4 regions of the Neobacillus solisequens genome follow, and region 3 is predicted to be linked to each of the others. Evidence: riboswitches for the same ligand, from Rfam matches in the RefSeq annotation. Region 3 holds a riboswitch; each other region holds the start of a gene.
What was found. Region 3 has a riboswitch for cyclic di-GMP ahead of ACI3K6_RS16520 (EAL domain-containing protein). Riboswitches for the same ligand answer to the same signal wherever they lie in the genome.

Region 1 (3,130 bases), on a different contig from region 3:
CCAATTCCTTTTGAGCTGTAATATCGATGTTGGTTCCATCATAACGAACAAGGGCACCATCCTCATCGATGACAGGAAATGCGCGATCCCGAATCCAGCGAACTGTGCCATTAGGTTGGACAATTCGGTATTCATATTCATAATCTTCTAAAACTTCCCATTTGCTGTCTATTTCGTCGGCAAGTGGCAGATCATCCGGGTGGATGGATTTTCTCCAAAGACCTTCTTCATTTAACTGCTCGGCCGTAAGGGAGCCGTAAATTTTCTCTTTTCCTCTTGAAAATAGATGGTCCTTATTAGGTGTTAACGACCAAATGGAGATATCAACGTTGTTCAGGATACTGTCTAATAGCTTTCGTGTCTGAATTAATTCCTGTCGCTTTTGACTATTCTGTTTTGAAATTGTGCTTACAAAGATATTAAAAACAATATTGACGATAATCAGTTCAAGAAATGAGATAAACGTATGTAGGTCGACTTTGCCCGTTTTTATGATCTCAACTGTCAAGAATAATAACGAACTAGTACAAATTGATAAAATGCTGTAATTAACACCTTTAAGTAATACGATTAAAGTGGGAGGGATAAGATAAAGTGCCCAAAGGGCATGATGAATATAATGGTCAGGCTTGCCGAGTAGACTGAGAATGGGCGGGATAAGGAATAGTAGTAAAAGCCTATTATTTTTCATAGATGCGTCACCGTCCAGAGATTTAAAAGAATTATACCATAGATTTAGGACCTATTACACTGTAATTGTCGAAAAATGTAACTGGGAAAAAAACTAACCATCTTAAAAGTACTTAATTTTCTGATCTGCAATGGTCAACGCCATTCACATTACCGAGAATAGTTCGTTGTTTCTAAGATTTCTTATGTAAAAGATCTTTGTATTCGCCCTCCTTAATTTGTGATAAAAGACCCATATTGTTGCGGTGGGTCGAATCAAGGTTATTAAAAGGAGAGCGAATACTGGTCAAATTATTTTTTCCTCTATAAAAAGCTTCCTCAATGCAGGCAATAATTGTTCAAAGTGAGGTTTCATAATAAAATCCTTCGCGCCCAATTGAATGGCCTCCATAATGGTAAATTTGGTTCCCCAGGCAGAAAAGACAACGACTTTGGCAAGGGGATTGATATTCATAATTTCTCTTAGGGCCAGCAATCCGTCAACATGTGGCATCGTTAAATCGAGCAAGACAACATCGGGTAAGAATTTTTTGTAAAGAGAAATCGCCTCACGTCCATCACAGCCCTCTGCAATCACATGGAAATGCTGCTCAATTGTTTTTCTGACGATATTCCGCATAAAGGCAGAGTCATCGACAATCAATGCAGTCCTCATAGTTAGTCCCCCCTTAATCATGTTAGTAGCTATATAGTTTGTAGCAGGATGAATAAAAAAGATGAACCTGAAGAAACTAGGTCCATCTTACTAACTAGTTGCTTCGGTAGCCCGGCTGCCGTAGCGATTCGCGGTAGGCCCGTAGCTTTGCGTCCTTATTTTTCAATAAGTTTGCCTTTATCGGTGAAGATTGATTGTTATCATTATTATAACAAAAAAATGAATGAGTGGACGATAAAAATAGGAGTATTCCACTATTTACTATTAGAACGTCCTGAAAAAAAACTGATTGGGATCTACTCGCCAATCAGTTTTTTAAAAGTTAATTTAAGTCAAGCTGTGTTTTTAATTCACTTTGGATTCGTGCTTTTTCCTCATCTGAAACGAGTCCGTAATAGATATTATTGATTCTTGTGCCTGTTTCTTTAACCGACATTTGCTCGATGTTGCTGCTTGTATCTTTATAATTTTTTTGGATATCTACCATTTGGTCAAACGTCAGGTTTGTTTTAACATTGTTGCCAAGTGCTGTGAAGATATTAGAAAATTTAGTTAAAGTACTTAGGCTTTTACCTTCATTAATGACCGCTTGGATAATTTCACGCTGTCTAATTTGACGGCCAAAATCGCCCCTTGGGTCTTCATGTCTCATTCTTGTGAAGGCTAATGCTTCTTCACCATTCAGGCTGACTTCACCCTTTGGAAAATGGTGGCCATTTTGTGTAAAATCAAGGTCGTTTTGCACTGTTACACCGCCAACGGCATTAACAATATCTTTAAAGCCTTCCATGTTTACTTGAACATAATAATCAATTGGAATATCAAGGAACTTCTCAACGGTATCCATGGACATTGGCACGCCTCCAAAAGCGTAGGCATGGTTAATTTTATCCTGTGTACCTTTTCCAACTATTTCAGTACGTGTGTCACGCGGAATACTTAACATTTTCACAGAATTTTTTTGAGGATTCACTGTCAATACAATGATGGTATCTGATCGCCCTCTATCGCCTTTGCGCTCATCGACGCCAAGCAGTAAGACGGAAAATGGATCCTTATTTGCGAAGTTTACTGGATTATCACGCTTTACTGTTTGTTCCCGATCGACTGGCTGATGCATCGTCTCAACCGCATTTTTAAAAGACTTATATACACTAAAGGCATACGCGCCGCCAGCAATAACCAAAATCAATAGAATAACACCCGTTATCTTTAGCCATTTCTTGCTTTTTTTCTTCGTCCGCATTCGACAAATCCTCCAGACTTTAAACAAAAATTTACAATCACAAATTATAATAACAAAAAAATAGGGGAATGGATATATCAATTTTTGGAATTTAATTGTTTTTTAGTTTTGTAGTTATAACTCTAAGTGCGTTAAGTTTTAACAGTTTGAAATGGGTTTCCAATATAATTTGTATTGGTTTAAGCTTATTTACTATTGATGACAGGCACCGAAGTAAGCTTATTTTTATGAATGGCTTTATTTTTATACATTTCCCGATCGGCAATTTCCAAAATTTCATCTAAAGAAATAACTGTTCCAGGCTTGTAATGGTAAAGACCATAGCTGGCAGAAATGGTGTATGGTTTTTCTTTTGTATTGTTTAGATTTTGGAAGTGACACTGGATGGTAGCCCACACCTGCTGGACCTGTTCCATTTGTTTTTGGTAAAAAATAACAATAAATTCATCGCCGCCATAACGGAAAAGTACATCTTCTTGGTCAATTTGCGAATGGATAATGTCGCAGCTCGTTTTGATAAGGTCATCACCGATGGAGTG
Region 2 (3,130 bases), on a different contig from region 3:
ATGTGGAACATCCGGCTTTTCATGAATGACTGAACCAATCCCATGACCAATGAAGTCTCGCACAACTGAAAATCCTTCGCTCTCTACATAGGTTTGGATTGCATGACCAATATCACCAATTCGATTACCTGGTACAGCTTGTGAAATTCCACGATAAAGGGCCTCTTTTGTCACACGCAGCAGGTGATCAGTTTCCTCAGACACCTTTCCAACTGCATAAGACCATGCAGAATCTGCCAAGGCACCATTGTAATTCACCACCATATCAACCGTCACAATATCCCCTTCATTTAAAGGTTCCTTTCTCGGAAAGCCGTGACAGATTTCATCATTTATACTGGCACAGGTGGCATATTCATAGCCCTTATATCCTTTTTGCTCAGGGGTTGCACCGTTCTGACTCAGAAACTGTTCAACAAATTGATCAATCTCCCAAGTACTAATCCCTGGTTTAATCATTTTGGCAATTTCTTTATGACAAGCAGCCAGTATTTCCCCTGATTTTTTCATTGCTTCGATTTCTCTCGCAGATTTTAAAACAATCATTCTCTTCCCTGCCTTTTAGTTTATTTTTATGTAAAGAACAGATGAATGTGTGTATCATAAAAATTATACTTTCTGATACAATGGGTAACACTTTTAATATTAACGCTTGTGGTTGTTTTTTTCAAAAAACTTTCTAATTAAAATAATCAATACTAATGTTCACATTTTTGTAACATTCAAACGTTCTTAATATGGTACTTTTTTATTCGATTTGATAAAATAAAATTACTACTACTATTTACTAACATTATAGGTGGGTGAGATTTATGATTGGTGACCGCGTAAAACAATATAGGCTTGAAAAGAAGATGTCACTATCTGAGCTTGCCGAACAAGCAGGAGTTGCAAAGTCTTATTTAAGTTCTTTGGAAAGAAATTTACAAAAAAATCCTTCCATTCAATTTCTAGAGAAAATTGCCAGTGTATTAAACATTCCCATTGAACATTTAATCCATGAGCAAATAGATAAATCGGAGCTAGATCATGACTGGATGAACTTAGTAAAAGATGCCATGAACTCTGGTGTCTCCAAAGATCAATTCCGTGAGTTTCTAGAGTTCACAAAATGGAGAAACAAAAATAACTAAAATGGAAAAAGCATCCCGCAACGCCTTGCAGGATGCTTTTCTATGTACTTAAGCCGGTTAGGTGTACTTATGTCGGTTAGGCCATTCCATTTTGAGATAAAAATTCCCTTATTTCCTCAATCGAGATTCCTATTTCTTTCGCTTCTAGGATGAGTGCTAGCCATTCTTTGTCAACTGTTTCCAAATCTCCAACCGTAACATTCATTGTATCCTCTCCCAAAATACATCTTTCGTATTCCAGGCAGCCCGGCCATCATAGTAACTACATACCTTAGATCCTCGGCTTTGCGTCCCAGTCTTTCGACAGGTTTGCCTTTTACTGGTTATTTCGAATATCTAAAGAATTATATTTTCAGATAGCTTTTATAGGTAATTATGCATGCGAATTTATGAATATGTTTATTATATCTAGCCCTTTCTTAGCAATTTGTTATATTTTGTCATATATTTCAAATTATCGTACCACAAATTATTCCAAATTTCTACATTAGCAATTCCATTTTTATACATTTTAAATTTTGTCTATTTTATGACAATTCGAATATAATATAACCATTATATAATCAATATTGTGAATATTCAAAAGGTGGGAAGTAATGAATATGACGGTTATTCACATTCTAAACTTTTCAATTCCAATTGCCTTTATCGTCTTTGCCGGGTTTGCACTGGATCGATTGTGCAAACCGGCTAAACAAGAAGAAAAAGCCGGTGAAGAGTAAACTTCACACAGCTTGTTTTATTTTAATTTATCTTGAATTTTTAACTGGTAATTTTTAAAAATCGCAGAATTTGTATGTCCCCTACGTTTCGACATTAATTGATTAAAGCGTAAAAGTTTTTCATTTAATTTCTTTTGCATTTCGGCTTTTTCAATATTGTCGTCGCACCTTTTCATTAAATCTTCAATGGTCATCATTTCTTGCCGCAAATGATTCTCTTCTTCGGTGAAACCGGCATTCTTCAATAATTTATAGGCCATGCGCAATTCTTCGGGAATGTAGGATAAATCCTCTAGTTCCAATGGTTTTCCATACCCAGGTAGGTTATCAAACTCACCATCCCGATAAGCCTTCTTGATGCGGTCTTCTGAGAGAATATGAAACAAATCCATGCGTTTCAGCCTCCTTTTCACCTTTTCTACATTGTTATTATACCAAATCAAGCCCAATAGGTATTAATCATAATTATCATTCATTTCGGGAATGCTACAGAGGAAGCAACGAAAGGAGTGTTGAATGTGGGACGCGGAGAGCATTTCGGCCACAAGAATAAAAACCATCCTGGTGAGTTTCCTCAAAACAGCATGGTAGAAAAGCATGTAAAAGAAGCCATTGGCGATGAGGAATTAATTGTCACTCAAGAAGCGTTTAAAAATAGACTGGCGGAAGATGAGGAGCGAGGCGATACTGCCCGCTATTTCGATCAAAAAGACTAAAAGGCGTGAGTTCTCATTCACGCCTTTCTTTCATTAATGCAGACCTTTTTCCATACTTAAACTTCTAATAAATTTCGATATATCTGTTGTTTTTAGCCATTCTGCCATTTTTTCAATATCCTTCGAAAACACACGGTCTTGTTTGATGGAAGGAACTTGATTCCGCCCCTCTTCATAGAATTTCTTTGTATGAGTAGCCATTTTCTCAACGCCACGGTACTCTGTTGCTTCCATTGCACAAATTAACTCTATGGCCAGCACCCTTCTGGCATTCTGGATGATTTGATAAGCGTGTCTTGAAGCGATTGTTCCCATGCTGACATGGTCTTCCTGGTTAGCGGATGATGGAATAGAATCAACACTTGCCGGATGTGCCAATGTCTTATTTTCCGAAACTAATGAGGCAGCTACATACTGCATGATCATCGCTCCCGATTGGAGGCCAGGCTGAGGGCTCAAGAACGGCGGCAAGTCATTCAATTGTGGATTAATTAAACGCTCAATTCTCCGCTCCGAAATATTAGCAAGTTCACTTACGGCAATTTTCATAAAATCCATT
Region 3 (3,130 bases):
CCTATCGATAAAAATTCTCCTTTTTTATATCATAAAACAACGAACCGAATGATTTATTCTGACTTTCAGCAGAATAAGCCGAAAGATGTTTTTGATGTGTTACTGTGGAATGAGAGCGGGGAGCTGACTGAATTCACTAATGGGAATATTGTCATAGAAATGGATGGTCAGTATTGGACGCCTCCAGTGGAAAGTGGCCTTCTTGCAGGAACCTATCGGAATAGGCTAATTAAATCTGGGAAAATCCATGAAAAAATTCTCACCAAAGCCGATTTGAAAAAATGCACGCGGGTGTGTTTTATTAATAGTGTACGGAAATGGATCGATGTACAGGTACAAGAGCATTAGGAAGGGGGCAACTACCAAGATTAGGTGTTGCCCTTTTCATGTGCCTTTTTTTGTTTTATACTATAAATATAAGTGACTGGTAAAATATGACTCGCAAAAAGTATTTTTATCCCTTGCTCCCATAGATTTTTCAAAAAAGTAGATTTTGGTAATCCAACTTGTTCAGAAATGAGCAAAGTTTTTTGAAAAAGGGGGAAATAATAATGGCCAATATTGAGCTGCTTGAACAAATGATTCAGCCTGTATTAACGATTAGGGTAAAAACGACAATGGATCTGCTGCCAAAATTGATTGGTGAAAGCTTCATGCAAATAACCTCATATTTGAATGAGCTTGGAGAAGGTCCGATTGGTGCTCCTTATGCAGCCTACTATAACATGGATATCCAGAATGTTGAGGTAGAGGTAGGTTTCCCGGTAGCTGGTTTGTTCCCAGACCGTGACAAAATAAGGGCAGGTCTGATTCCTCCTGGTAAGGTAGCTTCCTACATGTATAAGGGGCCCTATTCCGAAATGGAGTCCGCCTATCAGGAAATCATCAATTGGATTGCCGACCATGGATATGAAAGAAGCGATGTCTACTATGAATATTATTATAATTCTCCCGGCGAAGTAGAAGAAAGCGAACTGCTGACTAGAATTGTGATTCCTTTGAAGAGGAATAAAGTGAAACAGCAACAAAATGATTAGAAGTAAAGGCTTGTCACCTGCTCGTAAAGAAGCGGGTGACAAGTTTTTTTAATATAAACTTCAAAGGTTATATGGTTGTATTTACCATTAGTACATGTGGCGGAAATTAGGTATTATGAACTAATAAATACCATACTTGTATACTAAAAAACACTATATTATTCTATATATCAATGTTAAAATAAAATATATTTGATCAGGGCAAACTCATTGAAAGATGAGGACGCAAAACTGCAGACCTACGGGATAACCTATGGTGGCTGAGTTACCGAAGGGTTAACTTTTGCAAACCGAAGAGATATTTCCAAAGTGGAAATAGCTCTTTTTGTTTTTGAAAAAATGATTGTGAACGTACGTACATACTTATAACGTGAGGGATTACGATGATTACATCTGGACGAGCAGCATTAATCGCCTTATTACTGACCAATTTTTTATACTTTTGCTGGACGCTGATTTTTAAAGATATTGAATCGTTGAGGGCGATAGGTGTAGCAGTTTTTCCTATATTTGGAGGAATCCTAAGCGGTATTTGGCTCTTTAAAGCCTATCGGAAAATATCAGATAAAAGCAAATATTTTTGGATGCTACTTTGTATCGGATCCTTCCTGATTGTAGTGTCCAATTTTGTTTACCTCTTTGTCCAGGTAACTACCGGAAAAACCGACTTTCCTTTATTCACTTCGTTTATATGGCAAGCGGGCTATATCTTTTACTCCATTGCATTAATGTATAAAACGAAATTGTGGAGTGGCCCTTTTTTGAAAAATCCACATTTATTTAATATTTTTATTTTCATGATAAGTGCCACGGTGATTAGTATTCATTACTTAATTAAGCCTATATTGGGGGCTGTTAGTCAATCTTTCCTAGCGACTTTTCTCGCTGTGGCTTTACCGTTAACTGATTTAACGATTTTGTTTATTACCATATTACTATTTCAACTATCGCAGCATCATAATGAGAAATTTCCCATCTTCCCACTTACGATTGGATTTTTTATTCAAATTATTGCCGATACCATTTATGTATTTCAATTATCACACCATACATATATTCCAGGAAATGTGGTTGATGTTTTATATTTACTAGCAATAATGGTCATCGGTCTGGTTGGACTATATGCGGAGGATCAATCCTCCGAACTTAAATGGGAGCTTGAAAAACCTCCTGAAGCCAAAGAGTCTCTTTTTCCAATGGTCAGTGTTCTATTTCTAATTATTTTGGAGCTTCAAAGCTATCAATGGCATGTCAACCTATTAAGTTTTGGGTTATCCATTATCTTTCCCATCATTCTGACCAGGCAGATTTTTATTATTAAAAGAAGTGAAACCATCATGAGTGAATACCAAATTTTGGCCTATTTCGATCAATTAACCGGCTTAAATAATCGGGCAAGCTTTAATGAGGATCTGGACCAAATAATGGAGATGGCAAGTGAAAACAATCGTATTGTTGGATTTCTATTAATTGATTTGGACCGTTTTAAAAATATAAATGATTCCCTGGGGCATCTATTTGGAGATCAAGTCTTAAAAAAATCTGCCGAAAAGCTAAAAGGTACTATAGGAGAGCGTGATCATATTTATCGGTTGGGCGGGGATGAATTTATTATTATTCTTCCTGATGCGGACAGGAATAAATGTGAATATGAGGCTAAAACCATTATTCGGCAATTTTCCGAGCCTTTTGTTATAGGTGAACATGAGGTAGCTATAACTCCAAGTATTGGGATTAGTTTATATCCCGAAGATGGAAATACTGCAGAAGCGATTCATAAAAACGCTGATGTAGCCATGTATTTGGCAAAAGGAAGAGGGCGAAACAATTATAAATTTATTAATGAAGAATTGAATCAAAAGAATTCCCGCAAAATACAGCTTGAGAATGGACTAAGAAAAGCCATTGATAAAAAACAGCTTGAGGTGTATTATCAGCCAATTATTGAAATGAAATCGAGAAAAATAAAAGGTGTAGAAGCCCTATTACGTTGGAAGCACCCAGACTTGGGATGGATTTCACCGGCCGAGTTTATCCCGATTGCTGAGGAAACTGGGCAAATTGTCATGATTGGCGAGTGGGTACTGAAAAAT
Region 4 (3,130 bases), on a different contig from region 3:
ATTCAGATATTTTTACCTATAACACTTCTGTATCTTTAGTATATTATGACTATTATAAAAAACAACAAAAAAAAGTAAAAATACAACAAATTTCGACCTTTTTTACAAAAAAATAGAATATAACCTCGGAAGGCAACCATACTAAATATGTTAGTATGCTTTTAAAGAGGTAGAAGTTGATGAAAAATAATTCTCGTTCTTTGTTTATAAAGCACTCCATAATTTCTATAATTGCTCCATCTGCCCAGAAATACTGGCAATTTATTAAATTCTGTTTGGTTGGGGTTGCCAATACATCCATTTCGTTAGTTGTCTATTATATTTTTATAACGCTTGAAGTTCAATACCTGCTTGCAAGTACAATTTCCTACTGTGCAGGACTTTTGAATGGTTATGTGTTTAGTTCATCTTTCGTGTTTAAACAGCAAAGAAACACGCATCAAGCTTTGAAATTTATGATGGTAAATATGTTCTCTCTATTACTTAACCTTCTATTCCTCTTTGTTTTAATCGACCTATGGGGGATTTCAAAAATAATGGCCCAAATAGCCGCCACAAGTTTTAATGTCATCTTTAATTTTCTTCTGAACAAGTTGTGGACATTTAAGTCAAAACAAGTTGCTGATTCCCATTAAGGCAACCTGTTTTGTTTTTAACTTTTGGAAAAACGTACCACGACGCTTTTTGAAACTTTTTTTAAACCAAAGCGTAAATAGGTTATAGCTTTTCATTTCAATAAAGTATGGGAGAATTATAGATGAAAAAATTAATCATTGCCTTCGTTTTGCTGTTTAGTTTAGTTGCACCTGGGATGACGGAAGCAAAAGGATTCAGCAAGGGCTCTAGTTCCTTTAGCCATAGTTCTTCATTTGGATCGCATTCTACAACAAAATCTTACTCAGGATTTAAATCACCTTTTAGCAGTAAATCAGGGTCATCCTATAAAGGATCCTATTCCACAAAACGAGGTGGCTTTTGGAGCCATGCAGCAGCATTTGGAGCAGGGACATTTATCGGAAGCATGCTCCATCCTTTCGGCGGCCATTATTACGGAAATTCTTATGGATTTTCCATGTTCGGGATGCTTTTAGATATCATGATTATTTTAATTATTATCCGATTGATTAAAGGGATCTTTAGACGGAAACGTTATTACTAGAATATTACGATGAGAGCCTCATCCTTAATTGGATGGAGGCTTTTTTGCAATGATTTATGAAAAATTAATGAAAATCCCTTTTTCCCTAAAAATTAAATTTACTCTTTAAGCAATTTCGATTAAAATCGACATAAAGGTACAGCCACGGGAAACCTGGTGTCACAAAGCTTAAAGGGGCTAAGGAGTAAATCTATGCCAGCCGAGCTGCCCTAACCATAAGGAGGAAAGGTTATGAAAAAACAACTAGTTTCAAAGATTTCAGCAGGTTTATTAGTTTCGTCATTAGTACTTAGCGGTGCTTCATTAGCTAGTGCAAAAGGACCAGATCAAAGTCATGGAAAACCTGTAACAGTAACTACGAAGAGCCCAGGGAAAACGGCTACAAAAGGACACAGCACGACAAAAGGAACTATTAAATCATCAGTAGGGAAATCGCTGGAAAAACAGCTTCATTCAAGTGAGGATTCTATTAATAAAATTATTATTGCAGTTAATAGCTATTTTAAGGTAGATTCTGACGGCACAACAGACAAGGTTTTAACCAAAAAGGCTGCTTCAGACGCATATAACAGCTTTAAAGGTAAGCTAAACGCAGAGCTTAATAAGCTTCGAGCAGTAGACAAGCAACTAGCTAATTATAAAAAGAATAAAAAAGTATCTGCAGATGAACTGGCTATATTAGCTGAGAAATCTAAGACTCTTCAGGCCCTTGCTACTAACGAAATAACGCAAGTTCAAACATTGGCCGCACAAGCAGCCGCTAACAAGCCAACAACAACGACAACTACTGGAACAACTTCCGGTACAACAACGCAAACTGGAGATAGTGACGATAACCAAGGGACTGAAACTACTACTACTCAACCAGATGATAACGGTGAACAACAAGGCACAACCACATCAGGTACCACCAGCGAATCTGACAATAGTGGCACTCAAACCACAGGAGACAGTTCACAAACAACGACGACTGGAGATACAACAGAGTCAGCAAATACTGCTGATTAATCATAGCAAAAATGAGAGTCCCTCTTTACGGACTCTCATTTTTAGTTTTTTATTCTAATTGATTAGATAGGTATTGAGCTTTCAGCTTTAACTTCTTTCTGTTTTGCTCCTGAATCTGCCTTAAATCATTTATTTTGCGCTTTAATAGACTTGACCTTCCCATATACCTCTCTCAAAAATTGTTCATATATGTCATAGATTTCAGGGTTTACTTTTTCATCCTTTAGCACTTGTCTCCATAGTTTTCCTGGTACAATAATAGGGGCCAGGATTAGTGATACCCAGCCTAACTTGAAACTATTTGGAATTTTATAGTTTACTTTATCAAACTTATCAATCTTGTCTTCTTTCATTTCTGTGTTATAATATTCCCCGGCATTAGTCTTGGACTTAATGCGGGTGGGAGAGGGCGTTACGCGAAAGTGTGATTAACATTATGAGAGGAGTATTCAAACTTAAGTATCATCAAACGAATGTGAAAAAGGAGGTAATTGCAGGACTAACATCATTTTTTTCCATTGTTTACATCATTGCCGTTAATGCAAAAATCCTCGAGGATGCAGGTATCCCGCTTGAAGCAGGAATCATTGCAACCGTACTTTCTTCATTAGTTGGCTGTCTATTAGTCGCGTTTATGGCAAACGCACCGCTGATCCTTGTTCCCGGCATGGGAATCAATGCATTATTTACGTATACCATTGTTGGTTCAATGGGCCTAAATTATATGGAAGCTTTAGGAGCCGTTGTCCTATCTGGTATTCTCTTCATTTTAGTGGCCTTTACCAAACTTTCAACCATATTATCCGAAGCGATACCTGCTTCATTAAAGGAATCTATTTCAGTCGGGATAGGACTATTTATCGCCTTTATCGGGTTACAAAAAAGTGGAATTGTCATTGGAAATTCCCATAATTTTGTTGGACTTGGTGATTTATCATCGCCTATTGTAATGGCATCAATCAT

Region 1: another riboswitch for cyclic di-GMP. It lies ahead of ACI3K6_RS07405 (response regulator); the one in region 3 lies ahead of ACI3K6_RS16520 (EAL domain-containing protein).
Region 2: another riboswitch for cyclic di-GMP. It lies ahead of ACI3K6_RS12430 (anti-repressor SinI family protein); the one in region 3 lies ahead of ACI3K6_RS16520 (EAL domain-containing protein).
Region 4: another riboswitch for cyclic di-GMP. It lies ahead of ACI3K6_RS08635 (hypothetical protein); the one in region 3 lies ahead of ACI3K6_RS16520 (EAL domain-containing protein).

The regions. Positions count from the first base shown of each region.
Region 1 covers NZ_JBKFGJ010000005.1:77,310-80,439, reverse strand. Annotated here, with positions in the region: gene ACI3K6_RS07410 (sensor domain-containing protein) at 1-691, opposite strand, end outside; gene ACI3K6_RS07405 (response regulator) at 977-1,345, opposite strand; cyclic di-GMP riboswitch class I at 1,448-1,531, opposite strand; gene tagU (polyisoprenyl-teichoic acid--peptidoglycan teichoic acid transferase TagU) at 1,668-2,591, opposite strand; gene ACI3K6_RS07395 (GGDEF domain-containing protein) at 2,777-3,130, opposite strand, start outside.
Region 2 covers NZ_JBKFGJ010000011.1:203,105-206,234, forward strand. Annotated here, with positions in the region: gene map (type I methionyl aminopeptidase) at 1-546, opposite strand, end outside; gene ACI3K6_RS12425 (helix-turn-helix domain-containing protein) at 813-1,133, shown strand; gene ACI3K6_RS12430 (anti-repressor SinI family protein) at 1,210-1,338, opposite strand; cyclic di-GMP riboswitch class I at 1,371-1,457, opposite strand; gene ACI3K6_RS12435 (hypothetical protein) at 1,730-1,855, shown strand; gene ACI3K6_RS12440 (DnaJ family domain-containing protein) at 1,873-2,247, opposite strand; gene ACI3K6_RS12445 (hypothetical protein) at 2,374-2,571, shown strand; gene hutH (histidine ammonia-lyase) at 2,605-3,130, opposite strand, start outside.
Region 3 covers NZ_JBKFGJ010000017.1:147,228-150,357, forward strand. Annotated here, with positions in the region: gene pabB (aminodeoxychorismate synthase component I) at 1-348, shown strand, start outside; gene ACI3K6_RS16515 (GyrI-like domain-containing protein) at 552-1,037, shown strand; cyclic di-GMP riboswitch class I at 1,228-1,310, shown strand; gene ACI3K6_RS16520 (EAL domain-containing protein) at 1,421-3,130, shown strand, end outside.
Region 4 covers NZ_JBKFGJ010000006.1:226,656-229,785, forward strand. Annotated here, with positions in the region: gene ACI3K6_RS08625 (GtrA family protein) at 180-635, shown strand; gene ACI3K6_RS08630 (hypothetical protein) at 758-1,159, shown strand; cyclic di-GMP riboswitch class I at 1,285-1,371, shown strand; gene ACI3K6_RS08635 (hypothetical protein) at 1,391-2,167, shown strand; gene ACI3K6_RS08640 (NCS2 family permease) at 2,604-3,130, shown strand, end outside.